One region of the Mesorhizobium sp. WSM3879 genome, then DNA from elsewhere that is predicted to be linked to it. Evidence: riboswitches for the same ligand, from Rfam matches in the RefSeq annotation. Region 1 holds a riboswitch; the other holds the start of a gene.
The links. A riboswitch is a leader RNA that binds a small molecule or an ion and turns the genes downstream of it on or off. The one in region 1 is predicted to bind S-adenosylmethionine.
Positions count from the first base shown of each region.

Region 2: linked by a shared signal. The riboswitch ahead of CK218_RS18125 (homoserine O-acetyltransferase) and the one ahead of CK218_RS24680 (O-succinylhomoserine sulfhydrylase) in region 1 are both predicted to bind S-adenosylmethionine.

Region 1 covers NZ_NSFZ01000013.1:112,852-127,712, reverse strand. The annotation lists gene CK218_RS24740 (acyl-homoserine-lactone synthase) at 1-39, shown strand, start outside; gene CK218_RS24735 (enoyl-CoA hydratase-related protein) at 50-796, shown strand; gene ppk2 (polyphosphate kinase 2) at 883-1,788, opposite strand; gene CK218_RS24725 (ATP-binding protein) at 1,974-3,239, shown strand; gene phoU (phosphate signaling complex protein PhoU) at 3,348-4,073, shown strand; gene CK218_RS24715 (magnesium and cobalt transport protein CorA) at 4,193-5,203, shown strand; gene CK218_RS24710 (GcrA family cell cycle regulator) at 5,313-5,831, opposite strand; gene CK218_RS24705 (aspartate aminotransferase family protein) at 6,189-7,388, shown strand; gene argF (ornithine carbamoyltransferase) at 7,404-8,315, shown strand; gene CK218_RS24695 (Hsp33 family molecular chaperone) at 8,424-9,455, shown strand; gene apaG (Co2+/Mg2+ efflux protein ApaG) at 9,508-9,900, opposite strand; gene CK218_RS24685 (ceramide glucosyltransferase) at 10,119-11,264, shown strand; gene CK218_RS24680 (O-succinylhomoserine sulfhydrylase) at 11,306-12,496, opposite strand; SAM riboswitch at 12,553-12,630, opposite strand; gene CK218_RS24675 (2'-deoxycytidine 5'-triphosphate deaminase) at 12,766-13,860, shown strand; gene CK218_RS24670 (ABC transporter substrate-binding protein) at 13,943-14,710, shown strand; gene araD1 (AraD1 family protein) at 14,760-14,861, opposite strand, start outside.
Region 2 covers NZ_NSFZ01000007.1:247,172-262,032, reverse strand. The annotation lists gene CK218_RS18185 (ABC transporter permease) at 1-729, shown strand, start outside; gene CK218_RS18180 (YdcF family protein) at 914-1,642, shown strand; gene CK218_RS18175 (pyridoxamine 5'-phosphate oxidase family protein) at 1,639-2,259, opposite strand; gene CK218_RS18170 (LysR family transcriptional regulator) at 2,362-3,264, shown strand; gene CK218_RS18165 (1-acyl-sn-glycerol-3-phosphate acyltransferase) at 3,346-4,140, shown strand; gene CK218_RS18160 (LysE family translocator) at 4,148-4,768, opposite strand; gene CK218_RS18155 (aldo/keto reductase) at 4,912-5,859, opposite strand; gene CK218_RS18150 (gamma-glutamylcyclotransferase) at 5,978-6,508, opposite strand; gene CK218_RS18145 (DUF2125 domain-containing protein) at 6,633-7,631, shown strand; gene CK218_RS18140 (sugar kinase) at 7,639-8,586, shown strand; gene CK218_RS18135 (prephenate/arogenate dehydrogenase family protein) at 8,583-9,521, opposite strand; gene hisC (histidinol-phosphate transaminase) at 9,528-10,631, opposite strand; SAM riboswitch at 10,770-10,847, shown strand; gene CK218_RS18125 (homoserine O-acetyltransferase) at 10,939-12,108, shown strand; gene metW (methionine biosynthesis protein MetW) at 12,197-12,811, shown strand; gene CK218_RS18115 (Stf0 family sulfotransferase) at 12,808-13,578, shown strand; gene CK218_RS18110 (glycosyltransferase) at 13,699-14,688, shown strand.

The DNA of each region.
Region 1 (14,861 bases):
GGCTATCCCGGCCAGCTCGGCCTCAGACAGGCTTCGTGAGGAGGTTGTCATGAGCTTCCACCCCGAACCTGAGCTGCGCGGCCACACGCTGGTCGTCACCGTGTCCTCGCATGACGGCCGGCCGGTGCTGGACAGGCACGCCTATGCGAGCCTCGCCAGGACCTTCCACGAGGCCGCCGTCAACGACGAGATTCGCGTGGTCGTGCTGCGCGGCCTCGCCGGCTGCTTTTGCCTCGGCGGCGATTTCTCGGAGTTCCTCGACGCCGCCAAGCACCAGCAGCTGATTGCCGCCGTCACCGATATGTTTCGCAGGCTTGCGACCTTTCCCAAGCCGGTCCTTGCCTGCGTGGACGGGGACGCCGTCGGCGTCGGCTGCACCATCCTGTTCCACTGCGACATGGTGATTGCTTCCAGGGGCAGCACGTTCAGGGTGCCGTTCGTCGATTTCGGCCTGGTGCCGGACGCGGCGACCAGCATCCTGGCGCCCCAGAAGCTCGGCTATGCCGGCGCCTTCCGCTTCTTCTGCCTGGGCGACACGCTGGGCGTCGACGACGCCAAGGCGCTCGGCCTTGTCGGCGAGATTGTGGAAGGCAGCGCCGAGGAAATGGCCTTGGCGCGGGCAAGGCAGCTCGCCAAGAAGCCGGTTGCCGCGCTGTTGCAGACCCGCGGCCTGCTCAAGGGGGATACGGACGTTCTGTGCGACCGCATCGACCATGAGATATCGCTGTTCCAGCAAGCGCTGCAGGACGACGCCACGCTGAAGCGTTTGCAGCGGATCGCCCGCCTCGCGGCGTGACACCTTGGTGGAAAGTCTCAGCGCCGCGTACCCGAGAAGGTGCGCGGCGCTGTAATGTTGGCCGCCGGCCGCGGGCACGGTGCAAGCTATTTCTCCAGGAACGACGGGCCTTCGCCGATGATCTTCTTGTCGGGCTTGCCGACGGCGTCGAGGTCGCGGCCATCATAGGGTAAGGACAGAAGGATACGCTGGATCACCGCAAGCCGCGCACGGCGCTTGTCGTTGGCGCGCACGATGATCCAGGGCGCGAACTCCTTGTGAGTGCGCTCGAACATCAGGTCGCGCGCCTTGGTGTAGTCGTCCCATTTGCTGATGCCGGCGATGTCGATCGGCGAGAATTTCCAGTTCTTCAATGGCGACCAGCGGCGGTCATGGAACCGTTCGAGCTGCGTCTCGCGGCCGATGTTCAGCCAGAATTTGAAGAAGTGGATACCCTCGTTGCAGATCATGCGCTCGAAATGCGGCGTCTCGTCGAGGAATGTCTCGTGCTGCTCCGGGGTGCAGAATCCCATCACCGGCTCGACGCCGGCGCGGTTGTACCAGGAGCGGTCGAAGGTGACGAACTCGCCGGAGGTCGGGAAATGGTCGACATAGCGCTGATAGTACCATTGGCCATGCTCCGTCGGCGTCGGCTTGGTCAGCGCCACGTTGCGCGCCGTGCGCGGGTTCATGTACTGCCGCAGGACGAAGATCGTGCCGCCCTTGCCGGCCGCGTCGCGCCCCTCGAACAGCGCCAACACCCGTTTGCCGGTCGCCTGCAGCCAGGCCTGCGCCTTGACCAATTCGATCTGCAGCCGCTCGAGTTCCTCGTCGTACTCTTCACCCTTCATCTTCTTGTCGTAGGGATAGCCGCTGGCGGTCAGCTTGTTGTCCTCGATCCAGTCCGGCAGCACCGGGTTGTCGATGTCGAACTCGCGTTCCTTACCGCCTATCCTCATCTTGATCGGTCCTGCGGCAGGCGCCGCGTCGGCATTTCCCTCGGCTTTTTTCATCGGGACGAACCTTTTCAGCTTGCGGACTCGTGCTATGGGAGCCTCTGAGGCGTTGCGTCCGACCGGACGCTCGGTAGCACTTTGATTTTGCGCATGAACGTTCGAGAAAATCGATTCCGATTTTTGGGGGTCATGCGCGGGTCCAGTCGGCTGATCTTTCACCGACGGGAGATACGAGGCAGCGCATGGTCGATAAGGGCGCAGACCAGAAAGGCGCAACGCAGGCAGCCATAGCCCGGCTGCGGCGCAGCCGCTGGTCGCTGGCCGCGGCCCTGGTCGCGGTCCTCGGCGTCTATGGTTTCGGCGGCCTTTCGATCTTTGTGCCTCTCCTGGCCGTGGCGTTGCTGGTCGCGGCCGCAATGCTGCCGACCGCCGCCGAGCGCCAGTCAGCCGGCGGGACTGCCGCCATCGAAGTCGGCGGGTTGCAGCGGCTGTCCGGCGAATATCTGGCCGCCGCCGTTGCCGATCCGCTGATCATCTTCGACCGGACCGCCACTATCGTCCACGCCAACGCGGCCGCCTTTGCCGCCTTCGGTGGGCTGGCCCCCGGCATGTCGCTGTCGCTCAAATTCCGCGCGCCGGAAATGCAGGCTTTGCTTGACGGGATCGTCTCGGGAACTATGGCGTCCGATGTCGTCGACTACACGGAAAAGCTGCCGGTCGAGCGCACATACCGGGTGAGCGCGTCCTCGGTCGGCCATGGCACCGATCTTTACGTGCTGGTGTTCAAGGATCAGAGCGAGGCGCGCCGCATCGACCGCATGCGCGCCGACTTCATCGCCAATGCCAGCCATGAGCTGCGCACCCCGCTCGCCTCGATCGCCGGCTTCATCGAGACGTTGCGCGGGCCTGCCCGCAACGACGCGGCGGCGCGCGACCAGTTCCTGCAGATCATGCAGAACCAGACGGGCCGCATGGCGCGCCTGATCGACGACCTGTTGTCGCTGTCGCGGCTGGAGATGAAGCCCTATCTGCGGCCGGGAACCGAAGTCGACCTTCGACAGACCATCGACAGCGTCATCGACTCGCTCGCGCCGCTGGCCAACGAGAACGGCATCGCCATCGAGCGGGACTTCATCGATGGGCCGATTTCCGTGCCGGGCGACCGCGACGAGCTCTTCCAGGTTTTCGAGAACCTGCTGGAGAATGCCTGCAAATACGGCCAGTCGGGCGGGCGTGTCACCGTGTCGATAGCACACGCCGAGGACGGCCACGACCCAGGCATCGACGTGACCATAAGGGACTATGGTCCAGGCATTGCCGAGGAACACATCCCCCGCATCACGGAGCGCTTCTACCGCGTCGACGTGGAAAACAGCCGGACCCAGAAAGGCACCGGCCTTGGCCTTTCGATCGTCAAGCATATATTGACACGTCATAACGCAAGGCTGTCGATCAAGTCGGAAGTCGGCAAGGGCGCGGCGTTCACGGTTCATTTGCCGGCTCAATGATCCTATATTGGTTGGCAACCGGCATTTTCTTTTTTCTGTCATCCGGCTCGCGTATCAGCGGCAGATTGAGGGAACGCACCAGCCGGCAGAAACCGGGAAGGCATATCGATGCAGTCCGTCCACATTGTCAGTGCCTATGACGAAGAACTGAAATTCCTGTCGAAGCGCATCGCCGCCATGGGCGGGCATGCCGAGCGCATGGTCGAGCAGGCTGTCGCCGCCCTCGTGAACGCCGATCCGGGCTTGGCACAGAAAGTCATCCAGGACGATCTCGTCCTCGACGAGGGGCAGCGCGAGATCGACGACAAGGCGATCGTCATCATCGCCAGGCGTCAGCCGATGGCGACGGACCTGCGCGAGATCGTCGGCGCCATCCGCATCTCGGCCGACATCGAGCGCGTCGGCGATCTCGGCAAGAACGTCGCCAAGCGCGTCGCGGCGGTCATTGACGGCCGCCAGCCGAGCAGCCTCTTCCGCGGCTTGAAGGCGCTAGCCGATCTGGCGCTGACGCAGCTTAAGGAAGTGCTCGACGTCTATGCCTCGCGCTCGGTCGAGAAGATCGGCTTCGTGCGCGACCGCGACGACCAGATCGACGCCATGTACACTTCGCTGTTCCGCGAACTTCTGACCTATATGATGGAAGATCCGCGCAACATCACGCCCTGCACCCACTTGCTGTTCTGCGCCAAGAACATCGAGCGGATCGGCGACCACGCCACCAACATCGCCGAAACCATCTATTACATCGTCACCGGCGACCAGATGCCGGCCGAGCGGCCGAAGGGCGACAAGACCGACCAGGTGGTGTTGCCTGGCCCACTATCGGCCGGGTGACGCGGTATCGGCGACCCAAGATCGAGCAAGTGAAGGGCGGCCACTCGAATGGCTCCCCAATTTAGGCTAAGCTCCTCCAGGTGCAGCGATTTTGTCAGTCGCGTCTCGGGAGGTTTGCGATGGAGCAAGTTCGAAACCTGACCCCGGCCCTGCAGCCGACATCCGGCATTGTTGCGTCCAGCGTCTATTCCGCCGGCAAGCGCGTCGCTGACATTACGATCGAAGAGGCCGGCATATGGGCGGCAAAGCCCGGCCACGTCGTCTGGATCGGCCTGCTCGAGCCGGACCGCAACCTGCTGCTTAGGGTGCAGGCGCAGTTCCACCTGCATGATCTGGCGATCGAAGACGCCGAACATCCGCATCAGCGGCCGAAAATCGAACAGTATGGCGATGCCTTGTTCATCGTCGCCCGCACAGCGCAACTGATCGATGGCCGGGTCACCTTCGGCGAGACGCATCTCTTCGTCGGCACCGGCTATATCGTCAGCGTCAGGCATGGCCCGTCCACCTCCTACGCCGCGGTGCGCCAGCACTGGGAAAGCTGCCCGTCCTCGCTCGCCAAGGGCGAGGATTTCGTCCTCTATGCCATTCTCGACTTCATCGTCGACAACTACATGCCTGTGCTCGAGCAGATCGAGGACGAGGTCGAGCAGATCGAGGACAAGGTGCTGCTGAAGCCGATGAGCGGTGGCGATATCGAGCGGCTCTACATGCTGCGCCGCGATCTGCTCAGGCTGCGCAACGCGGCGCTGCCGCTGGTCGAGGTCTGCCGCCGGCTGACCAGCGCCGAGCTGCCGCAGATCCATGCCGCCATGCATCCGCTGTTCCGTGACGTCACCGACCACATCCGCACCGTGCAGGAAAAGATCGACAGCCTGCGCGAGGTGCTCGCCTTCGCCTTCGAGGCAAGCCTTCTGGTCGGACAGAGCCAGGAAACGGCGATCTCCAAGAAGCTGGCCTCATGGGCGGCCATCCTGGCGGTGCCGACGGCCTTCGCCGGCATTTACGGCATGAATTTCGACGACATGCCTGAACTGAAGATGGAATACGGCTACCCGACCGTCCTGGCCGCCATCGCGCTGATCTGCGCGTTTCTGTATTGGCGGTTCAGGAAGAATGGGTGGCTGTGAAATAGCGAATAGCGAATGGCGATAAAGAAGCTTGTGCCGGACGCGAATACCGATGTTATTCCTATTTCGTTCGCTATTCGCTATTCGCTATTCGCTATTCGCTATTCGCTTAGCGGCTTCTGCGCCTTTCCGCCGCCGGCTGGAACGCCACCCTTGCATGGTATTTGCAGTACGGCCCGGTTTCGCCAGCGTCGTTGCCGCAGAAGCTGAAGTCTTCCGACAGCGGATCGCCGTTGGGCCATTTGCAGGTGCGCTCGGTCAGCTCGACGAGCTGCAGGTTGCGCGAGATTGGCACGACAACGTTCTCGACCGGGCGGATATAGTGGCGCGCCACCGGCTCTGCCTCGAACTGCACCTGCAGAGCGGTGGCGCCGATGGAAGCCGTCACATGACGGGCAGCGCTAGCGGCACGAGCCACGGACTTCTGCATAGAGGCGCCCTGCGTGGCCTTCTTCTGCCGTGCCGGCGCCGCGGTCGCGCGGCCGCGGCCCGACAGTTTCAGGCGATGCACCTTGCCGATGACGGCATTGCGGCTCACACCGCCGAGCTGCGCGGCGATCTGGCTGGCGCTGAGACCCTCCGACCACAATTTCCTGAGAAGTTCGACCCGCTCGTCAGTCCAGTTCATGAGACCGCGCTCCTGCTGAGGCGTGCGGCGGTCAGAATCCTTTCCCGAGCCGGCTCTCGCCGGGCAAACGACACCACATGTACCGGGTGATTAGATCCGCCGCACGAAATCTAGTTATTTCTCGACTACAATTACCTTATGCGCTGACTCGGTGACAAGAGTCCCCAGGGCAACACCGATTCGGTTTTTACGGTTTTCCCCAACTTGCCCAACCGCTGATGGGCCGGCGTGGCGCTGGAGCCTTGCCGCGCGCTTCTGCGCGACCTTTTCGTTGACTTCATGGCCGAAAAACATGATAAGCCGCAAAGGCCGCCGCATTGGCGGCTTTTTTGATTTCCGGTTCCGGAGACGCATATAATGAGCGGTTCGGCGCTTTACGAGACTTTTGCTCGCGCACCCCTGGCCTTCGACCGCGGGGAGGGGACCTGGCTGGTCACCGACAAGGGCGAGCGATATCTCGACTTCGCCGGCGGCATCGCCGTGAACTCGCTGGGCCACAGCCATCCGCATCTGGTCGCGGCGCTCACCGGGCAGGCGGCCAAGCTGTGGCACGTCTCCAATCTCTACGAGATCCCGGAGCAGCGCCGGCTGGGCGAAAGGCTGGTCGATGCAACCTTCGCCGACAAGGTGTTCTTCACCAATTCGGGCGCCGAGGCGCTGGAATGCGCCATCAAGTCGGCCAGGCGCTATCAGTTCGTCAAAGGCCATCCGGAGCGTTTCCGCATCATCACTTTCGAGGGTGCCTTCCACGGCCGCACGCTGGCGACGATCGCAGCCGGCGGTCAGTACAAATATCTCGAGGGTTTCGGTCCGAAGGTCGAGGGTTTCGACCAGGTCGCGTTCGACGATATCGACGCCGCGGAGAAGGCGATCACACCGGAAACCGCGGCTATCCTGATCGAACCCGTGCAGGGCGAGGGCGGCATCCGCCCGGTGCCTACGCAGTCGTTGAAGCGGCTTCGGCAGCTCTGTGACCGGCACGGCCTGCTTCTGATCTTCGACGAGGTCCAGTGCGGCATCGGGCGCACCGGCAAGCTGTTCGCGCATGAGTGGGCGGGCGTCACGCCTGACCTGATGGCGATCGCCAAGGGTATCGGCGGCGGTTTTCCGATGGGTGCCTGCCTCGCAACCGACGAAGCGGCGGCCGGCATGACGGCCGGCGTGCACGGCACCACTTTCGGCGGCAATCCGCTGGCGATGGCGGTGGGCAATGCCGTGCTCGACGTCGTGCTGGCCGACGGCTTCCTCGAGGACGTTCAGCGCAAGGCGTTGCTGCTGAAGCAGGGACTGGCGGCGGTCGGCGACGAATTTCCCGAGGTCATCGAAGGCATCCGGGGAACCGGCCTGATGCTTGGGCTGAAATGTGCCATGCCCAACGCCAAGGTTAACATGGCGCTGCGCGACCAGCACTTGCTTGCGGTGCCGGCGGGCGACAACGTCATTCGGCTTTTGCCGCCGCTCACCGTCACCGACGAGGAGATCGGCGAGGCGCTGAAGCGCATTCGGTCGGGCGCCAAGGGCCTGACCGACGCGATCGCGGCCGAAGCCGCGAAGTAGTTTTGGAATCTGCCGATGAGCGTTCGTCACTTCACCGATCTGTCCGCCGTTTCCGCAGGCGATCTGCGCATCATGCTGGACGACGCGATGGCGCGAAAGACCAGGCTCAAGGCCGGCGAGCGTTCGAAGCCGCTCGACGGCAAGGTGCTGGCGATGATCTTCGACAAGCCTTCGACGCGCACGCGCGTTTCCTTCGACGTCGGCATGCGCCAGCTCGGCGGCGAGACCATCATGCTGACCGGCACCGAGATGCAGCTCGGCCGTTCAGAAACCATCGCCGACACCGCCAAGGTGCTGTCGCGCTATGTCGATGCCATTATGATCCGCACCACCTCGCATGACCGGTTGCTGGAACTCACCGAAAACGCGACCGTGCCCGTGATCAATGGGCTGACCGACGATACCCATCCCTGCCAGCTGATGGCCGACATCATGACCTATGAGGAGCATCGCGGTCCGGTGGCAGGCAAGACTTTTGCCTGGACAGGTGACGGCAACAATGTGTTGCACTCGCTTCTGGAAGCCTCGGCGCGGTTCCGCTTCAATCTCAATGTCGCCGTGCCGGAGGGCAGCGAGCCGTTCGAGAAATATGTCGACTGGGCGAAGGCCAATGGCGGCAAGGTGAGGTTTGCCGGCTCGGCCGAAGAGGCCGTCGACCAGGCCGATTGCGTCGTCACCGACAGCTGGGTGTCGATGGGCCAGGAGCATCGCGCCCGCGGCCATAACGTCTTCCTGCCCTACCAGGTCAACGCCGCGCTGATGGCCAGGGCGAAGTCCGACGCGCTTTTCATGCACTGCCTGCCTGCGCATCGCGGCGAGGAGGTCACCGACGAGGTGATCGACGGACCGCATTCGGTGGTCTTCGACGAGGCCGAGAACCGGCTGCACGCCCAGAAGGCGGTGCTGGCCTGGTGCCTGGGCGCTTGACCGGGGTCGACTTGATCCGCGCCAACTTGATCCGGGGATATGTGATGCCTATTTGCGGGCCATCACTGAAATCGAACGCGCTTCGACCCATGCCGCCTGGAAAGCGGGATGGACGCGCCCCGGAGTTTTGTCATGCTGGAAACGCTTTCCTTGGCTGAGCATCAACCCAAACTCGGCGAATTCGGCTTCGCCGGCGACGACCATGTCGTGCCTTACGAAGTAGCGCCCTTGGATGTGCGCGGCCGCACGGTGCAGCTCGGGCCGATGCTCGACGCCATTCTTAGCCGCCACGATTATCCCGAGCCGGTCGCGCGCCTGCTGGCGGAGGCCTGCGTGCTCACCGTGCTGCTCGGCACGTCGCTGAAATTCGAGGGCAAGTTCATCCTGCAGACCCGCACCGACGGACCGGTCGACATGCTGGTGGCGGACTTCACCACGCCGCATTCGTTGCGCGCCTATGCGCGCTTCGACGCCGACCGGCTGCAGGCGCTGATTGCCTCGGGCGGGATCTCGCAGGAGAAGCTGCTCGGCACCGGGGTCCTGGCCCTGACCATCGATCAGGGCGCGCACACGCAGCGCTATCAGGGCATCGTCCAGCTCGACGGCACATCGCTGGAAGAAGCCGCGCGCATCTATTTCCGCCAGTCGGAGCAGATCCCGACCGATCTGAGGATGTCGGTTGCAAAGCTCGTGACCCCGGGCCCGGGCGGGGCTCGCGAGCAATGGCGCGCCGGCGGCATCCTGGCGCAGTTCCTGCCGCAGGCGCCCGAACGCATGCGCGTGCCCGACATTTCGGGCGGGGATGGCGATCCACGAGACGTGACGCACGAACCGGCCGACAATTCCTGGCGGGAACTCTTGGCGCTGCTCGGCACCATCGAGCCGACCGAGCTCATCGATCCGACGGTGGGCGCCGAGCGGCTGCTCTATCGCCTGTTCCACGAGCACGGCGTGCGCGTCTTCCGCGGTGTGCCGGTTGCCGACCAGTGCTCCTGCTCGCGCGACAAAATCCGAGGCATTCTCGAAGGCTTCTCGGCCGAGGAGATCAAGGACTCGACCGAGGACGGCGGCATCCATGTCGCTTGCGAGTTCTGCTCGACGCAGTACGACTTCGATCCGGCGGAGTTTGCGGCGGAGTGAGAAAGCTCCGGTTCCTCGCCCCCGCTTTGCGGAGGCGGGGAACTCGAGTTCTTTAATTCACCGTCCTTTTCGTCCCCGGCATATCGAGCGAGAAAGCCGGAATGGCGACGTCGAACGTTTCGCCGCGGCCGTTGCGCATCGTGTAGTGGCCGACCATGATGCCGGATGGCGTCGAGAGCGGGCATCCCGACGTGTACTGATAGCTGTCGCCGGGGTTGAGCTCCGGCTGGTCGCCGACCACGCCCTCGCCGCGCACCTCTTCGACTCGGCCACGCCCGTCGGTGATGTGCCAGTAGCGCGACAGAAGCTGCACGAACTCGTCCGACCGGTTGTCGATCGTCACCTGGTAGCCCCATACATAGCGGTTTTCGGACGGATCGGAACGGTCCTCCAGATAGAACGGCCTGACCTGCACTTCGATGTTGCGCGTCACGGCGCGATACATGAGCCACTCCGGTGCCGCAGGAAACATTTTGTCGCGCTTCGCGGTTCTACCTCCGCGGCGTCGCCAGCCTGCCGGCTTTTCCACCGCACCTGCCGACAAACAATGTCATTTAAGTGACACATGACAATGTTGGTGTGCACAAACCGTGCGGGCGACTCGGGCGCTCTGTCGAGTGATGAAACGGCCGCGGGCGGCCTTTCCGGAGTGACCAGATCTCGATGGAACTGACCCTCGCAGCCGTCTTTGCCTCCTCGGCCCTTCTTTTTTGCAACCTTGCCAGCATCCTGCTCGCATCGTCGCGGCTGAAGCCCAGGCGGATCATTCCTCCGCCTTCCAGCAAACAGCCGCCTGTCTCGATCGTCGTGCCGTCGCGCGGTGTGGAGCCGTTCACGCAGGAGACGCTCGACCGCGCCTTCTCGCTCGATTGGCCGCGCTACGAACTGATCTTCTGCGTCGCGCACGGCGAAGATCCCGTGGTCAAGCTGATCAACGCCGCCATCGCGAGATTTCCGAATGTTCCGGCGCGGCTCCTCGTCGGCGATGACAGGATCAGCGCCAATCCCAAGCTAAACAACTGCATCAAGGGCTGGCGGGCGGCGCGGCACGACTGGGTGATCCTGGCCGACTCCAACGTCCTGATGCCCAAGGACTATGTCCAGCATCTGATGGCGGCCTGGCGGCCGGACACCGGCCTCGTCTGCTCGACGCCGATCGGCTCGCGGCCGGACGGTTTCTGGGCCGAGGTCGAATGCGCCTTCCTCAACACGCTGCAGGCGCGCTGGCAATATGCCGGCGAAGCGCTCGGCCTTGGCTTCGCCCAGGGCAAGAGCATGCTGTGGAACAAGCCGATGCTGGATGCAAATGGCGGCATCCAGGCTTTGGCCGCCGAGATCGCCGAGGACGCGGCGGCGACCAAGCTGGTCAACAGCCTTGGCCTTCGGGTCAATCTCGTAGCCGCGCCCTTCGAGCAACCGCTCGGCCAGCGCACGCTCGCCGAAATCTGGTCGCGCCAGGCGCGCTGGGCGCGGCTGCGCCGCGTCACCTTCCCATTGTTCTTCGCGCCGGAAATCCTGACCGGTGTGGTCGCGCCGCTGCTTATGGCGCTGATTGCGGCGGCAAGCGCCGGTGTCAGCCTGCCCACGACCGCGCTCTGCGTGCTGGCGATCGCCTATGTGCCCGAATGCATGCTCGCCTGGTCCAAGGGCTGGTATCTGTCGCCGCGCAGCGTCACCGCGATGATCGTGCGCGACGCGATGCTTCCCGCCATCTGGGCGCGCGGCTGGCTTGGCGGAGCCGTCGAATGGCGTGGCAACGCAATGACAATCCGCAACAACGGGATGACTGAACTCGAAGAGATTGCTTGAGCCGGCTGCGGCTCAAGCGCGCTCTTTGCAGCCGTGGCGGTTCATTCCTTCGCCGCCTTGAGCGCCTGTTCGATGTCGGCGAGCAGGTCGTCGGTATCCTCCAGCCCGACGGAGAGCCTGAGCGTGCCTGGTCCGATGCCAAGCTCGGCGCGGGCCTCGTCAGTGAGGTTTTTGTGCGTCGTCGTCGCCGGATGCGTGATCAGGCTCTTTGCGTCGCCGAGGTTGTTCGAGATCAGCACGATGTCGAGCGCGTTCTGCAAGGCGAAGGCCGCCTGCTTGCCGCCCTTGACGTCAAGGCAGATCAGCGTCGAGCCGCCCGACATCTGCTTCCTGACGATATCCGCCTGGGGATGGTCGGCCCGGCCCGGATAGATGACGCGGGCGATCTCCGGCCGGCCAGCCAGGAAGTCCGCGATCTTGCCGGCGCTTTCGGTCTGCTGGCGCACGCGCAGCGGGAGCGTCTCGAGGCCTTTCAGCAGCGTCCATGCGTTGAATGGGGACAGGCTCGGGCCGGTGTGCCGGAAATAGTCGTGCAGGTTCTCGTCGATCCACTTCTTGTCCGACAGGATGACGCCGCCGAGGCAGCGGCCTTGTCCGTCGATATGCTTGGTCGCCGAGTAGACCACGATATGGGCGCCGAGCTGCAGCGGCTTCTGCTGCAGCGGCGTGGCAAAGACGTTGTCGACGATCACGCGCGCGCCGATCGAATTGGCTAAAGCGGCGACAGCGGCGATATCGACCACTTCCAGCGTCGGGTTGGTCGGGCTTTCCAGGAAGAACAGCTTGGTGTTCGGCCTGACCGCTTTTTCCCAATTGGCAATGTCGGTGCCGTCGATCAGCGTCGCCTCGATGCCATAGCGCGGCGCCAGCGTCTCGACCACCCAGCGGCAGGAGCCGAACAGCGCCCGCGCCGCAACGATGTGATCGCCGGCCTTGACGCTGCAGAGCAGGGCGGCGGACACGGCGGCCATGCCGGAAGCGGTGGCGCGTGCGTCTTCGGCGCCTTCCAGCGCGCACATGCGCTTCTCGAACATATCGACGGTCGGGTTGGCGTAGCGCGAATAGATGAAGCCGGGTTCCTCCCCCTTGAAGCGGGCTTCCGCTGCCTGGGCCGTCTCGTAGACATAGCCCTGGGTGAGATACATCGCTTCGGCGGTCTCGCCGAAGCCGGAACGCAGCGTCCCGCCATGCACGAGTGCCGTCTGAGGTTTCCAGTTACGCGTCTTGGTCATTGCCCTACTTCCAAACACAAAAAAACCGGCCGCGACGTCGCAACCGGTCCATACGGCCTTGCGGCCCGACGGTCCTTTAGCGACTTGTTTAACGTGGCTGCAAGCCGACCGGCCAAATCACCACGGGATAACGACCCTTTAGACCCGCACCGCGCTTGCGTCAATTGCCGGCTTGATTAAGAGGTTTGTACCAGGCAGCTTCCGCAAAAGTATCCTGCGGTTTTGCGACAGGAAACTGCGACGATAATGACATCGCCCGGAGCCAGACATTGCGGCAGACAGGCATTCTTCCAGATCAGGACATCGCGGCGCTCTTCCAGTCGGGCGCGCTGAAGTCGCCGCGCGCGCTCGACACCAACCAGATCCAGCCGGCCAGCCTCGATCTCAGACTTAGCGACAAGGCCTTTCGCGTGCGGGCTTCCTTCCTGCCCGGTCCCGATCATCTGGTGGCCGACAAGCTGGACCGGCTGAAGCTGCATGAGATCAACCTCGCCGAGGGTGCGGTGCTGGAGACGGGCTGCGTCTACATCGTGCCGCTGCAGGAAAGCCTGGCGCTGCCGGCGGAAGTCTCGGCTTCGGCCAACCCGAAGAGCTCGACCGGACGGCTCGACATTTTCACGCGTGTCATGACCGACCGCGGCCATGAATTCGATAAGATCGTCGCCGGCTATCATGGCCCGCTCTACCTCGAGGTCAGCCCGCGCACCTTCCCGATCGTCGTGCGCGCCGGCTCGCGCCTGTCGCAGATCCGCTTCCGCACCGGCAACGCCGTGCTGTCGGAGAATGAGTTGCGTGACCTCCATCACGCCGAGATGCTGGTTGCGACCGAGCCGCCCAACATCTCCGGCGGCGGCATTGCGCTCTCTATCGATCTCGACGGCGACAAGGACGGCCTGGTCGGCTATCGTGGCAAGCACCACACCGGCCTCGTCGACGTCGACAAGCGCGCCGCTCAGTATGTGGTCGACTTCTGGGAACCGCTCTACAAGAGCGGGGCCGGCGAGCTCGTGCTCGACCCGGACGAGTTCTACATCCTGGTCTCTCGCGAAGCCGTGCACGTGCCGCCGCTCTATGCCGCCGAGATGACGCCTTTCGATCCGCTGGTCGGCGAGTTCCGTGTCCACTATGCCGGCTTTTTCGACCCGGGCTTCGGCCATTCCGCCGCCGGCGGCAGCGGCAGTCGCGCGGTGCTTGAAGTGCGCAGCCACGAGGTGCCGTTCATCCTCGACCACGGCCAGATCGTCGGTCGCCTCGTCTACGAGCATATGCTGAAGCGCCCGCTGGCGCTATACGGCACCGATCTCGGCTCGAACTACCAGGCGCAGGGCCTGAAACTGTCCAAGCATTTCCGCGCCGCGCGCTGATCGCCAAGCTGTGCTTGCCCGGCCTGGCGCGCCGTGCTTGGCTGCGTCCGACCATGTAGCAACTGAACCCAAGGGGATGAAAATGCAGATATCCAGATGGATCCTGTCGGCTGCGGCCGCCGCCATGCTGGCGCTCGGCGTCGGTTCGGTAGACGCGGCCGAAAAGATCAAGATCGGCACCGAGGGCGCCTATCCGCCCTTCAACACCATCACGCCGGACGGCAAGGTCGAAGGCTTCGACATCGACATCGCCAATGCGCTCTGCGCGCAGATGAAGGTCGAATGCGAGATCGTCACCCAGGATTGGGATGGCATCATTCCGGCCCTGCAGGCCAAGAAATTCGACGCCATCATCGCCTCGATGAGCATCACCGAGGAACGCAAGAAGCAGGTCGCCTTCACCCATAAATACTACACGACGCCGCTTGCGCTGGTCGCCCTGAAGGACGCCGACATCGCCTCGACCGAGCCGGCCTCGCTTGCCGGCAAGACGGTCGGTGCCCAGGCCTCGACCACCCAGGCCAACTACGCCCAGGACGTCTACGCCAAGGCCGGCGCCGAGGCGAAGCTCTACCCGACCCAGGAAGAGGCGGTGACCGATCTGCTCAACGGCCGTCTCGACGCCGTCATCTCGGACAAGTTCGTGCTGGTCGACTGGATGAAGAAGGCGAGCGACGACTGCTGCAAGCTGGTGGGCGACGTCAAGGGCACCGAGACCGAGGCCGGCATCGCCGTGCGCCTGGAGGACACCGCCCTGCGCGACCGCCTCAACGCGGCCATCGACGCCATCGTTGCCGACGGCACCTACAAGAAGATCCAGTCGAAGTATTTCGATTTCGATATTTATTGAGGTTGAAGCTGCCAATCTCCCCCCTCGTGGGGGAGATCACGCTCTAACCTTACAGCGCCTTCACCGCCACCTTCACCGGCTTCTCGATCGCGAGCGGGTTGCGCAACGGCAGGCCGAAATCCTTGGCCTCGATCTCGAACGTGTCGCCTTC
Region 2 (14,861 bases), on a different contig from region 1:
GACATGGAAGCAGCCCTCGCGCAGGCCTCTGAGATCGCCAGCGAGTTCCCGGGTGTGAAGGGTACGAGGATCGTCGACCGCGATGCGACGGCGCGCCTTTTGGAGCCGTGGCTGGGCACCGGCCTCAACATCGATGAACTGCCGGTGCCGCGCCTCATCGTCGTCACCATCGACGAAGCCAATCCGCCCGACTTCGCCGCCATGCGCGCCGCGATCACGCCCAAGCTGCCGAGCGCCGCGCTCGACGACCATCGCACCTGGGTCGACCGGCTGGTCGCCATGGCGCATACGACAGTGACGATCGGCTTTGCCGTTTTGGCGCTGATATTATCGGCGACGGTGCTGACGGTGGTGTTCGCCACGCGCGGCGCCATGGCCGGCAACGGCCACATCATCGAGGTCCTGCATTTTGTGGGCGCCGAGGCCCGCTTCATCGCGCGCGAATTCCGTTGGCATTTCCTGGTCACCGGCATGAAGGGCGCCGCCGCCGGAGGTGCCGCCGCTATCTTGGTCTTCATCGTCTTTTCCTGGTGGTCGTCGCGCAACATGGCGACGCCTGAGGCCGACCAGGCGACCGCGCTGTTCGGCAATTTCGCGATCGGATCCACCGGCTATCTCGGCGTCGCCTTGATGGTGCTGGTGATCGGCGCGCTGACGGCGGCGACCTCACATGCCACGGTCGTCGCCTATCTCAGCGAGATCGACATCCGGCAGCCGGAGGCGGTCTGATCATGACGCGTAGCCAAGGGTGGCGCGAATGCAAGAGGTGGCAAGTTGGGTTTCCAATGCGATCCGGACTCCACAAGTGCATGATCACGCAAGGGAAACTGCCGTAACGCAATGTGCGCCGTGCTATCTATGAAAGGCGACGTTTCAGAGTTAACCATTGGATGTTTTCAGGATTAACCTGGGGATGATGGACGCGCGGGACTCGATCGGAACGGCTGGACGGATGCCAGCGGCGCTTACGCGCGGTGCTGCGTCTGCAAGAACCGGTCGTCTCAGATTTGCGCTTCGTCTCTGCGGTTTCTTCGTGCTCGCCCTGCTGGCGCTTTTCGCCGGCGGCTTCGGCTGGTTTGCCGACAAGGTCAGCAACATGACGACGCCGGTCAATCCGGCCAAGGCCGACGCAATCATCGTGCTCACCGGGGGCCAGTCGAGGCTCGACGCCGCCATGGATCTGCTGGCATCAGGCAAGGGCGAGCGGCTCTTGATCAGCGGTGTTCACCCCACGGCGAGCCGCCGCCAATTGCAAGCGGCAATGGGCGGCGACAAGCAGTTGTTCTCCTGCTGCGTCGACATCGACCGCGCCGCGCTCGACACGATCGGCAATGCCGAGGAGAGCGCCAAATGGGTGGAAAGCCACGCCTATGGCAGCATCATCGTCGTCACCAACAACTACCACATGCCGCGCAGCCTGCTCGAGATGGGCCGGCTGCTGCATGGCGCGCGGCTTGAGCCCTATCCGGTGGTCAACAACAAGCTCGGCAATGGCAGCTGGCTGACCAAGCCGGAAGCGCTGCGCGTGCTGCTCACCGAATACAGCAAATATGTGCTGGCGCTGGCGCGCGGCATCGTCCCGCTTCGGCCGACCACCGAGGGCGTCACGCTCGCCGAAGCCTCTACGGTGAGCAAGAACTAAGCTTCGCCAGACGCGCTGTTGCGCAGGCGTGCGATCTCCTGCTCCAGACCGGCAATGCGTCTATCCCGCTCGGCAAGCGCCGCAGCCACATCCGCCGCCTCGAAGCGCTGCGGAATGTGCTGCGGGCAATTTGCATCCCAGGCCGTGACGCTGAACAGGATCGCCTGCTCCGGCCGCGCCTTGTAGTTGGCCGGCATCAGCCTCGCCGTCAGCTCCGCATCGTCCTCGACGACGCGCGCCGTACCCCAGATCTTGATGCGCTGCCGAAGCATGTAGTCGATCAGGAACAGGAAGGCCTGGGCATTGTCCGCAAGATTGCCCTGGGTGATGAACTGCCGGTTCCCCGAGAAATCGGCAAAGCCGATCGTATGCCCGTCCAGCACCTTCAGGAAGCCGGCTGGCCCGCCGCGATGCTGAACATAGGGTTGACCTCCGCCATTGGTTGTCGCCAGGAACACGCTGGTCTGCGCCTCGATGAAGGCAGCGAGGTCGGGCGTGATCGTCGCCCGCCAGCCGCCGCGCTCCTCGACCCGCGCATAAGATGCGCGCGAGCCTTTGCGGGACTGGATGGCCTTGACCGTAGGGGTAAAGGCGACGTCGCTGGTGAAGGCGTCCATGGCGGCGGTCCTCTGCCAAAGTGGAACGACATGTAGCCCCTTCCGAAATCCGGAGGTAGAAGGCATAGTTGCAATCCATCCTTCCACATTTCGGAAGAATAGATGGACCGCCTCGACGCCATGTCCTTGTTCGTAGCCACGGTGGAGGCCGGCAGCCTTTCCGCCGTCGCGCGACACGCCGGCGTGCCGCTCGCCACCGTCAGCCGCAAGCTCTCCGAACTGGAGAGGCACCTCAAGACGCGTCTGCTCAACCGCTCGACGCGGCGCCTCACCTTGACGGACGCTGGTCGTTCCTATCTCGCCGCCTGCCGCCGCATCCTCGATGAGGTGGGCGAAGCTGAACGAGCCGCCGCTGGCGAATATTTGAGCCCGACCGGCGAGCTGGTGATCACTGCGCCGGTCGTCTTCGGCCGCCTGCATGTGCTGCCGGTCGTCACAGATTTTCTGGCCGCCTATCCCGACGTCGACATCCGCCTGACGCTGTCCGATCGGATCACGCAACTGATCGAGGAGCATATCGATCTTGCCGTGCGCATCGGCGAGCTGCCGGATTCGGCCATGGTCGCAGCGCGCGTCGGCCAGATCCGCCGCATCGTCTGCGCCAGCCCGGCATATCTTGCGAAGCATGGCACGCCGTTCGAACCGCGCGACCTTTCAGGCCACAACTGCATCACCTTCGAAGGGCTTGCCTCTCCCGCGACGTGGAGCTTCGGCACCGGCAAGAGCGAAACCGTGGTTCCGGTCCGCTCGCGGCTGCAGCTCAACACCGCCGAGGCAGCAATCGATGCGGCGATCGCCGGCCTCGGCCTGACGAGGGTGCTCTCCTATCAGGCGGACGCCGCGGTGCGCGCCGGCGCGCTTCATGTTGTGCTCGAGCCGTTCGAGCCGCCGCCATGGCCGGTCAATCTCCTGCATGCCGGTCAGGGCCTGCTGCCGGTGAAGCTGCGCGCCTTCCTCGATTTCGCGGCGCCCCGCCTGAAGGAGCGGCTGGCGCGCTCGCTGTGATGCGCCCCACCGTCGCGCCGTTTCCTTTTTGCCCGCGCTTGGTGTAACCAACGCTCACTTCCACACCGGGCCCTTTCCCGCATGCTCATTATCCGCTCGCTGGCGTTCAACCTAGCCTTCTATCTCAGCCTGGTCGTTCAGATGATCTTCTGGACGCCCTTCTATTTCCTGTCGCCCCGCCACCGCGCCTGGTTCGTGCCGAAATTCTGGTCGCGCACCTCGATGTGGCTTTACGACAAGATCGCCGGCACCAGGAGCGAAATCACGGGCGCCGAGAACCTGCCTGAGGGGTCCTTCATCCTGGCGCCGAAGCATCAGTCCTTCTGGGATGCGATCGCCTTTTTTCCTTATCTCGACGACGCCTTGTATATCCTGAAGCGGGAGCTGACCTGGATCCCCTTCTTCGGCTGGTACATCATGAAGATGCGCATGATCCCGGTCGACCGCGGCAGCCGCTCCAAGGCGCTGAAAGCTGTCGTTGCCGCGACAAGGCAGGAGATGGCGCGCAATCCGCGTCAGCTTATCATCTACCCGGAAGGCACTCGTCGCCCACCGGGCGCCGAGCCGTCCTACAAATACGGCATCGTCGAGCTCTATACCCAGCTTGGCGTTCCCGTGGTGCCGGTCGCCCATGTCGCCGGCCTCTACTGGCCGCGCCGCAAGTTCATGCGATATCCGGGCACCATCAAGGCCCGTTTTCTGCCGCCGATTCCTCCGGGGCTCGACAAGGAGGAGTTCATGCAGCGGCTGATCGGCGAGACCGAGACCGCCTGCGACGAGCTGCTGGTCGAGGCCTCGCGCGCGCCGAACCCGCCGCCGATGCCGCCGACGGCGGTGAAGCGGCTGGCGGAGCTCGGCGCTGCGGCGAAGGCCTGAGCTCCCCTTACGGCAGCCCCGCCAGTGCAGTCGTCAGCACCAGCGTCGCCGCGAAGACGATATTGATGATCCGCGACGCCAATGGATCGCGCAGCAGCCTCGCGAAAATCGTCCCAGCGAGAAGCCAGAGCACATGAATGGCGACGATCATCGCTGCCAGCACCAAAAGTTTGGCCGAAATCCCGAGCCCGTCGACCGTGGATGAAGCTCCCGCGAAGACCGCGCCGATCGCCACATAGGCTTTCGGGTTGGCGACGGCGAGCATGAAGCCGCCGAAGAAGGTGGGACGCGCCGCCGCATTGCCGCCTTGGGCAAGCGGCGGCGCTGTCGCGATCCTGAAGGCAAGGTAGAGGATATAGAGGGCCGAAGCGACAGTCAGCAACGGTGCCAGCCCCGGCACCGAGGCGAGCATGCCGAATATCCCGGCGGCCACAACCAGGAGCACGGCCGTCGTTCCAAGCACGATGCCGGACGTATAACCCAGCGAAGGCCGCAGCCCGAAAGCGGCGCCGACGGCGGTGACGCTGATCGTCGCCGGACCTGGGCTACCCATGACAACGGTCGCCGCCATGACCAGCGCCAGCACCTGCTGCCAGGGCTGCGCTTCGGACAAAACTTCTCCGACCATGCCGAACCTCAATTCCTGCCGCGATCGGGTAGGAATTATCGCGAGGCTATCTGCAAGGTCTTGGACGATCGTGCGGGGGACCTGCTGCACTAACGCATGTTGGATCCAGGTCAGGCCGGCATCCGCCTGAATATCGACACGCCTTAAGCGCTGGCGCGATCGAGCGCTGCGATGTCGTCGGCGGAAAGCTTGAGCGATGCGGCGCGGATCAGGCTTTCCATCTGTGCGGGCGTCGTGGCGCTGGCAATCGGCGCGGTGATGCCCGGCCGCGCCATGATCCAGGCGAGCGCCACTTCGGCCTGCTTGGCCGAATGGCGCCCGGCCGCGGCATCGAGCGCGGAGAGAATGCGCATGCCGCGTTCGTTGAGATACTCGGCCACGTCTTCGCCACGCTCGCTCCGGCCAAGGTCGGCCTTGCTGCGGTATTTGCCGCTGAGGAACCCCTTGGCCAGGCCGAAATAGGTGATGACGCCGAGGCCTTCCGCCTTGCACAGGTCGAGCAGCGGGCCGTCCAGCGAAGAGCGATCGTACAGATTGTATTCGGGCTGCAGAACCTCGTAACGCGGCAGGCCCCGCAGGCTGGCGACATCCAGGGCCGCGCGCAATTGCCCCGCATCGAGATTGGAGCAGCCCGGGTAGCGGATCTTGCCCTTATCGAGCAGGCGCTGATAGGCGCCGAGCGTTTCCTCGTAAGGCGTCGCCGGGTCCGGCCAGTGCGACAGATAGAGGTCGATGACGTCGGTCTGCAGCCGCTTGAGCGATTGGTCGACCGCCTTTTCGATATAGGCTGCGGAGAGGTCCCGCCTGCCCTGTCCCATGTCGGAGCCGACCTTGGTGATGACGACGATGCTGTCCCGGTTGCCGCGGCTCTTCATCCAGTTGCCGATGATGGTTTCGGATTCGCCGCCTTTGTTGCCCGGCGCCCAGCGCGAATAGGCGTCCGCCGTGTCGACTGCGTTGAAGCCGGCCTCGGCAAAGCGGTCGAGCAGGTCGAACGAGGTCTTCTCGTCGGCGGTCCAGCCGAAGACGTTGCCTCCAAGGACCAGCGGCGCGATGGAAAGGTCGGTGCGACCGAGACGGCGTTTCTGCAAGACTGATCTCCGTGATGCTGGGAAGGGCCTGGATGCCCAGAGGATGGATTGCGGCTAAGCTAGGTCGTGCCTTGCCCAGGTCAAAGGCATGGTTTTGCTTTTTGATCGGGCCAGATCTTCACGAAGGCGCGACCTGCCGCCCCACCTCTTCCAGCCAGTGGTCGCGGATGCCGAGCGCCCTCAGATGCTCCACTGTGCTCAGGACATAGTCTTCGTTCCTGCCCGATTGGCCCACGGCACCGCGCACGACTTTTGCCGCATGGTCGGCGTCGAGCCCGCCGGCATATTGCTCATGCGCGCGGTCGACGATGTAGGCGACCGCTTCGACCGTTCCGCCTTGTCCCGCCCCATCCAGCCGGACATCGAGAGTGCGTTCGAGATAGACGCTGGTCACCAGTTCGCGCTCGCGCAGATAGGAAAGCACTTCGTCACGCAAATCGCCGGGCACGCGGAAGGCGAGCCCGACGCAGGAGCCGCCGCGGTCGAGGCCGAGCACCAGGCCCGGCCGCTCACGCGTACCGCGATGAACGAAGGAATAGACGCAGAGCGACCGGCGGAAGCCGTAAAGACGGGCGCGCCGCGTTTCGACATGTGCGAAACCGGGCCGCCAGATCAGCGACCCGTAGCCAAAAACCCAAAAATCGCCCATATCGCCAAGCCTGATTGCATTCGAGTGACGACACCACACCGGTAAGGTGCTTCTTCTGTCCCCGCTTGTCGTGCGTAAGAACAACCACCCGCTCGCCGCATGAGGGGTTAACGAGAGCCGCAGCATGACGTCAAGTGACGAGCGATCGCGCAAACCTCGCCGCCGGCTGTTCTGGCTTGCGGCGTTCATCTTGGTGCTGTTCGCGCTCTACAGCGGCGGATGGTTCTATCTCGCCGGCAAGGTCAAGACCGAGGCCGAGCGGGCCGTGGCCGAGCTTGGAGGCAAGGGCATCAAGGCCGACTGCGCCAATCTCACGGTCAGCGGTTATCCACTGGACTTCACGGTCGCCTGCGACAGCCTGGCCTATCAGGACGATGCCAGGAATGTAGCGGCCTCGACCGGCGATATGAACGTCGTCGCTCGCATCACCCAGCCTCTGTCGCCCGTGGCGAACCTGCGCGGGCCGTTGCGGACTGTGGCGCCGGGCATGCCGCCGCTTTGGCTCGACTGGGACAAGCTGCACGCCACGGTCAAGCTGTCATGGCCGCTTCCGCGCCGCATTTCGCTTCAGGCGGAAGGCGTGTCTGGACAGACCGATCCGGCCGACGACACCGATCCCGTGCAGCTGTTCAGCGCCGGCCAGGCGGCCGGCCAGCTGCAGCCGAACGGCCAGGACCTCGTCTATACCGGCAGCTTTGGCGACCTGAAGATCGACGCGGAAGCTGTCGGCGGACGCGTGCTGCCGGAACTCGACGGCGCCGGCGAAGCGACAGTGAAGAACGGCGTCGCGCTGATTAAGGCGCCGCCGAAAAGCCTGCGCGGCCAGTCGGTCGACATCGCAAGCCTCGACGTGTCATCGGGCACGGCGCGCGTAACCGTATCCGGGCCGATTTCGATCGACGCCGACGGCCTGATCGATGCAAATCTGTCGATCAAGCTGAAGGACCCGAAGGCCGTGGCGGCCATCCTCGCTGGCGCCATTCCCGAGCACAAGAGCGAGATCGAGCAGGGTTTTGCCGGCATTGCCATGCTCGGCAACCAACCGTCCATGCCGCTCAAGATCGTGAAGGGCAAGGCTTCGCTTGGCTTCATCCCGCTCGGCAAGATCAAGCCGGTCGATTGAGGCTGCGATGGCGGGACCGGTCAAACTGCTCAGCGTCGGCGCGTTCACCCTCGACACGATCCTGCGTCTCGAGACGCTGCCCGCGCATCAGGGCAAGTTCATCGCCAGCGACGGTGTCCAGATCGCCTCCGGCATGGCGACGAGTGCGGCCTGCGCCGCGCATCGCCTCGGCGCCGATGTGTCGCTTTGGGCGAGCGCGGGAGACGATGCGGTCGGCGACCGGCTGATTGCCGAGATCGAGGCGGAAGGCGTCGATTGCAGCCTGGTCCGCCGCGTCGCCGGCGCGCGCTCGGCGCTGGCCGCGATCCTGGTGGATGCCCATGGCGAGCGCATCATCGTGCCCTTCTATGACAGCAGGGCGCAAGCCGATCCCGACACGCTGCCGCTTGCCGAACTTTCCGCCTTCGACGCCGTGCTGGTGGACGTCCGCTGGCCGGGCGCCGCGGCACTTGCCTTGGCGGCCGCGCGGGACGCCGGCCGTCCGGCGATCCTCGACGCCGACACCGCGCCGGTCGACGTGCTCGAGCGGCTTTTGCCGTTGGCCTCGCACATCGTCGCCTCGGAGCCGGCGGCGCGGATCGTCTGCGGCCATGCGCTCGATCCGGAAAGCGCATGCGCCGATCTCGCCTCGCGCACCGACGCCTTCGTCGCGGTGACGGGCGGCGCTGCCGGAACCTGGTGGCATGATCGGAGAACCGGTCGCGTCCGGCATGTCGAGGCGCCGAAGGTCAAGGCGGTCGACACGCTCGCCGCCGGCGACGTCTTCCACGGCGCCTTCGCCGTCGGCCTTGCCGAAGCCATGCCGCCCGAGCAGGCGCTGCGCTTTGCCAGCGCCGCCGCCGCGCTTAAATGCCTGCGCTTCGGCGGCCGGCTCGGCGCTCCGGACAGAGCCGAGACAATGGCCATGATGGCGGCGCACTGGCCCCCATCGGGACAGATCGAGCAGAAGGCCTAGGGCTTGGCCCGCGGGTGCTCTACGGCCTGCCGGCCGAAATCCGGCACATCGATATCCTGGCCGGCCTCGATGATCGAGCGGCGGATGGCGCGCGTGCGGGTGAACAGGTCGAACAGCTTTTCGCCGTCGCCCCAGCGGATCGCCCGCTGCAGCGAGGCCAGATCCTCCGAGAAGCGCGCCAGCATTTCCAGGATCGCGTCCTTGTTATGCAGGCACACGTCCCGCCACATGGTCGGGTCGGAAGCGGCCAGTCGGGTAAAGTCGCGAAAACCGGAAGCGGAATACTTGATGACTTCCGTCTTGGTCACCGATTCCAGGTCGTCGGCGGTGCCGACGATGTTGTAGGCGATGATATGCGGCAGATGCGAGACGATGGCCAGGGTCATGTCGTGATGCTGCGGGTCCATCGTGTCGATGTTGGAGCCGCAGCGCCGCCAGAATTCGGAGAGCTTTTCCAGCGCCTCCGGATCCGTGCCCGGCAGCGGCGTGAAGATGCACCAGCGGTTGTCGAAGAGATCGGCGAACCCGGCATCCGGCCCGGACTTTTCCGTGCCCGCCAGCGGGTGCCCGGGGATGAAATGCACACCGACGGGCACATGCGGCTGCATTTGCGCGATCACCGAAGCTTTGGTTGAGCCGACATCGGTAAGGATCGCGCCTTTCTTCAGCGCCGGCGCGATTTCGGCCGCGACCTCGCCGGACGAGCCGACCGGAACCGAGACGATGACGAGATCCGCGTCGCGCACTGCGTCTTCGGCCTCGGTCGTGTAGGAATCGCCGAGACCCAGTTCCTCGGCGCGCTTGAGCGTCGATTGGCTGCGCGTCGCGATAGCGATGTGGCGCGCCAGGCCTTCGCGGCGGATGACGCGGGCGAGCGACGAACCGATCAGGCCGATGCCGACCAGCGCTATTCTTCCGAACATCGGTGCTGTCATGGTGCTTCAGCTTTTCAGAAATGTCTTGAGCGCCTCGACGACGCCGCGATTGGCCTCCTCGATGCCGATGCTCATGCGCAGCGCGTTGGGAAAGCCGTAGCCGGTGACGCGCCGCAGGATGTAGCCGCGCGCGCTGAGATAGTCGTCCGCGGCCGCTGCCGAATGCTTTTTGTTGTCGGGGAAGTGGATCAGCACGAAATTGCCGACGCTGGGCGTCACGCGCAGCCCGAGCCCGGTCAGTTCCTCGCTGACCCAGGCAAGCCACTTCTCGTTATGCGCCACGCTACGCTCGACATGGGCACGGTCGCGGATGGCCGCGATGCCGGCCTCGATCGCGGTTGCATTGACGTTGAAGGGCCCGCGCACCCGGTTGATGGCATCGACGATATGCGCCGGTCCGTACATCCAGCCGATGCGTGCGCCGCCGAGGCCGAGCTTGGAGAAGGTGCGGGTCATGACCACGTTCTCCGAGCTCCCGGCCAGCTCGATGCCGGCTTCATAGTCGTTGCGCCGCACATATTCGGCATAGGCCGCGTCGAGCACCAGGAGCACGCTCTTGGGCAGTCCGGCATGCAGCCGGCGCACCTCCTGGAACGGCACGTAAGTGCCGGTCGGATTGTTGGGGTTGGCGAGGAACACGATCCGGGTCGCCGGCGTCACCGCGGCGAGGATCGCGTCGATGTCCGCGCGCTCGTCGGTCTCCTTGACCGCCACCGGCTTGGCGCCGGCGGCTTGGATATAGATCTTGTAGACCATGAAGGCGTGTTCGGTGAACACGGCCTCGTCTCCCGGCGCGAGATAGGTCTGCGCCAGCAGCCCCAGGATCTCGTCGGAGCCATTGGAGCAGACGATGTTTGCCGGATTGAGGCCGTGCACATCGGCGATCGCCTCGCGCAGCCGGCGGGCGGAGCCGTCGGGATAAACGTCCAATTTGGCAGCCACCTCCCGGGCGGCCTCGATCGCCTTCGGCGAGGGCCCGAGCGGATTCTCATTGGACGACAGCTTGTAGACCTTCGTCACGCCGGCCGGCGCGGTACTTTTTCCCGGCACATAGGCCTCGATGTCCATGATGCCCGCGCGGGGCGTCGGACGTGGCTGATCCTGCTTCATGTCACAAATCCGTCGAGAGGCCCTGGTTCGAGGCCGCAGCGGAAATACAGGCCGTGGCCCCGAATGTCGAGTGCCGGCGCGCTCGCCCCAGTAGGCAGACCCGTTGACGAAGCGCGGCGCTGGCCCTAGAAGAACAGCCGGATCTCCCGTGGTGATTTGGCCGGTCGGCTTGCAGCCACGTTAAACAATTCGCTAAAGGGCCGTTTGCAACCTGTAACCGGCTTTGCGAAGGCAGGCCGGTTTTTTGTTGTCTGTTGCCGGCCGGACGCCGTATCGCGAGATCGATGCGACTGGATGGGGGAATGCAATGGCCGCTCAGCGCGCTCCAAGGACCAACCACGAGGCCGACCAACCGTCGAGCCCGGTGTTGCAGTTCGGTCCCGACAAACCGCTAAAGCTCGATGCGGGCACCGTGCTGTCGCCGTTCCAGGTCGCTTACCAGACCTACGGCGCCCTGAACGACGCCCGCTCCAACGCCATCCTCGTCTGCCACGCGCTGACCGGCGACCAGCATGTCGCCAGCACCAACCCGGTGACCGGCAAGCCGGGCTGGTGGGAGGTGCTGATAGGCCCCGGCAAGATCATCGACACCAGCCGCTTTTTTGTCATTTGCGCCAACGTCATCGGCGGCTGCCTCGGCTCCACCGGCCCGGCCTCGACCGATCCGGCGACAGGCAGGCCCTATGGGCTCGACCTGCCGATCATCACCATCCGCGACATGGTGCGGGCGCAGCTGATGCTGGTCGATCATTTCGGCATCGAGAAGCTGTTCTGCGTGCTCGGCGGCTCGATGGGCGGCATGCAGGTGCTGCAATGGGCCGCAAGCTACCCGGAACGCGTCTTCTCCGCGTTGCCGATCGCCACCGGCGCCCGCCATTCCTCGCAGAACATCGCCTTCCACGAGGTCGGGCGGCAGGCCGTCATGGCCGATCCGGACTGGCACGGCGGCAAATATCTCGATTTCGGCAGGCGGCCGGAAAAGGGCCTCGCCGTGGCGCGCATGGCCGCGCACATCACTTACCTCTCGGAAGCAGCGCTGCACCGCAAGTTCGGCCGCAACCTGCAGGATCGCGAGGCGCTGACCTTCGGCTTCGACGCCGATTTCCAGATCGAAAGCTATCTGCGCCATCAGGGCATGACCTTCGTCGACCGCTTCGACGCCAACTCCTACCTCTATCTGACCCGCGCTATGGACTATTTCGACCTCGCCGCCGACCACGGCGGACGGCTGGCCGATGCCTTCGCGGGCACCAAGACACGCTTCTGTCTCGTGTCGTTCACAAGCGACTGGCTGTTCCCGACCGAGGAAAGCCGCTCGATCGTGCATGCGCTGAACGCCGCCGGCGCGTCCGTCTCCTTCGTCGAGATCGAGACCGATCGCGGCCATGACGCTTTCCTGCTCGACGAACCGGAATTGTTCGCGGCCATCAACGGCTTCATAGCCTCGGCCGCGCGCGCAAGGGGGCTCAGCCTATGAGCAGCGCGCGATCTCTGTGTCTTGGCCGCACTTCTGAGGCGCCGAGATTCCCATTGGCCGCAAATGCTCAAAGGCCGGAGGCGTGCCCATGAGCGTTAATCGCGCCCAGCGCGTCGACCTCGAAGTCGTCACCGATCTCATCCCGCCGCATTCGCGCGTGCTCGATGTCGGCTCCGGCGATGGCGTGCTTCTGGAGGTTCTGCAGGCGACCAAGCAGGTTGATGGCCGCGGCCTGGAGCTGTCACAGCGCGGCGTCAACGAATGCGTGGCGCGCGGCCTTTCCGTCGTCCAGGGCGATGCCGACAAGGACCTCGAATTCTACCCCGACAAAGGTTTTGATTTCGTCGTCCTGTCGCAAACGCTGCAGGCGACCCGCAACCCGAAACTTGTGCTCGACGAGCTGCTTCGGATCGGCAACCGCGCGATCGTCTCCTTCCCCAATTTCGGCCATTGGCGCGTGCGCTTCTCGCTGCTGATCAAGGGCAGGATGCCGGTCACCAAGGACCTGCCCTATTCCTGGTACGACACGCCGAACATCCACTTCTGCACCATTCGCGACTTCGTCAATCTGTGCGAAGAGCTCGGCGCGACGGTCGAGAAGGCGACCGCGCTCGACGCCAACGGCCAGAAGATCGGCCTGTCGATGCCCTGGTGGTTCTGGAACTTCTTCGGCCAGCAGGCAGTGTTCTTGCTGAAACGATGATCTCGCTCGATCTCTTTCGACGCCGGCCGGCCGTGGTTCAAATCCCGTCGGAAATTCTGTCGGAGATAAGCACTGGGATTCTTGTGTGCACTTCGCCGCGTACCGGCAGCAATCATCTTGCAGGACTGATGGCTTCCGCCGGGCTGGGCAATCCACTGGAATGGTTTGGCGGGCGCCGGCTGCTCGAACAGCCAGGCTATCCGCGCGATGCCAGAGGGCAGCTTCTGAGGGCGCTGACGGAAGGACGGTCCTCTTGCGGAATCTACGCGATCAAGCTTTTTGCGAGTCAGTTCGCTCAAGTTGCCAAGAAGGTGAACCTCCCCGCCAGTCTTCCCAACCTTCACTATGTGCGCCTGACGCGCAGCGATCTGCTGGGTCAGGCGATCTCATGGGCGCGTGCGCGCCAAACCCGCAGATTCCGCTCTAGCGAGGTCAATCGCGCATCCCCACGCTATGACGGCGAGGCTATCGCCGAATCGCTTGAAAAGATTCTGATGGAGACTCTGGCTTGGGACCGGTGGTTCGCGAAAAACGGGCTGTCCGTCCTTGCGCTAACTTACGAGCAGGTCCAGCAAGACCCGAGAGGAAGCCTCGAGAAAATTGCCCAGTTGGCCGGGGTCGAGCCTGTCTGGGGAACGAATCTCGTGTCGGGCCTCGAAATCCAACGCGACGCGACCAATGACGAATGGCGAAAACGTTTCCTGTCTGAATATGCCGACCCGTCCAGCTTCCAGCACAGAAAAAAGCGTGGCTTCCTGAAGATCTAGAAACTGGGGCTTCATGCGATTGAAGCGCAGACTTGCAAATAGAATGGCACCGAGAATCGTTTGACGGCATACTCCGCACGGCTACTGCGACTGTACCGGCAAAACTGGTGGTGATTATCTATGGCTGAACACCCGATCTATTCGATCGTCATGGAGATGGAGAACGCCAAATCCATCGACTGGGACGAGATCGGCCTGGGGCTGAAGTCACTGGCGCGCGAAATCGCGGCTGTTTCCGCTAGCGGTTTTACAAGGCCAAAAGTTGTCGTGTCGCATGGCGGGCCCGATTCGGACGGCAGCTTGCTGCAAGCGAGCATTGAAGCTGAAGCGCCTGAATTGATGCTGGTTGCCGACCTGACAATCACAGCTTGCCCCGACGGTCGGTATTACGAACTCAAGAACAACGGCGTGCTTTTGACCGAAGGAGACATCGTCGTTTTCCTGGATTCGGACACGGTCCCTCAGCCAGGTTGGCTTTCAAATCTGCTGCAGCCGTTTCAACAGCCGCAAACCGTCTGCGTGAACGGCCATACCTATCTGTGCTATGACGACTTCTTCTCGAGAACCTTCGCCTTGATCTGGTTCTTCCCGATGGCCCGCGGAGATGAAAGATTCGCCTCGAAGCGGGCGATCAATGCCAACAATGTCGCCTTCCGGCGCCATTGGATCGTCAACCACCCTTTCCCGGCACATAACGGCTTCAAGGTGTCCTGCACGCTGCTGATGCACCAGCTTCGGCGCGAGGGCCACAAGATTGTCAACGTCGATGCGCGCGTTTACCACTACTCTCCGCGCGGCTGGCGGTTCTTCTATTGGCGCGCGTTGGTGACCGGCAGGGACGCCGACCGCAAGTTCGTCGCGCTTCATGCCCCCAGTCGCAGGCAGCGGATCGTCAAGTCGTTCAGTCGCTGGTGGACCATGTCGTGGCGCACGACGCGACGCGTGCTCAGCCACGCGCCGCAAACGGGTATGCCTCTTTGGCAGATCCCGTTTTCACTGGTGGTAGGCCTGGCTTTTTATACCCTGGCATTTCTTGGTCATTTCAGCCTCGCTGCCGGTCTCGTAAGCGACGAAATCGAAACCGTGCCTGACTATGTCGGGCATAGTTGAAGGATAAACCGCCGCGAAGTGTTGCTTTCAAACCGCATGACTTTGAGGAAACACGCTCTGAACTTGACCCCGATGCGACACCTCAGGTGACATAGGCGGCTCTTTTCTGTAGCGTTTGCCGAATCCATCCGGGGGCGGACATGGAGGCAGGTGGTGCGAGTATCTTACGGTCA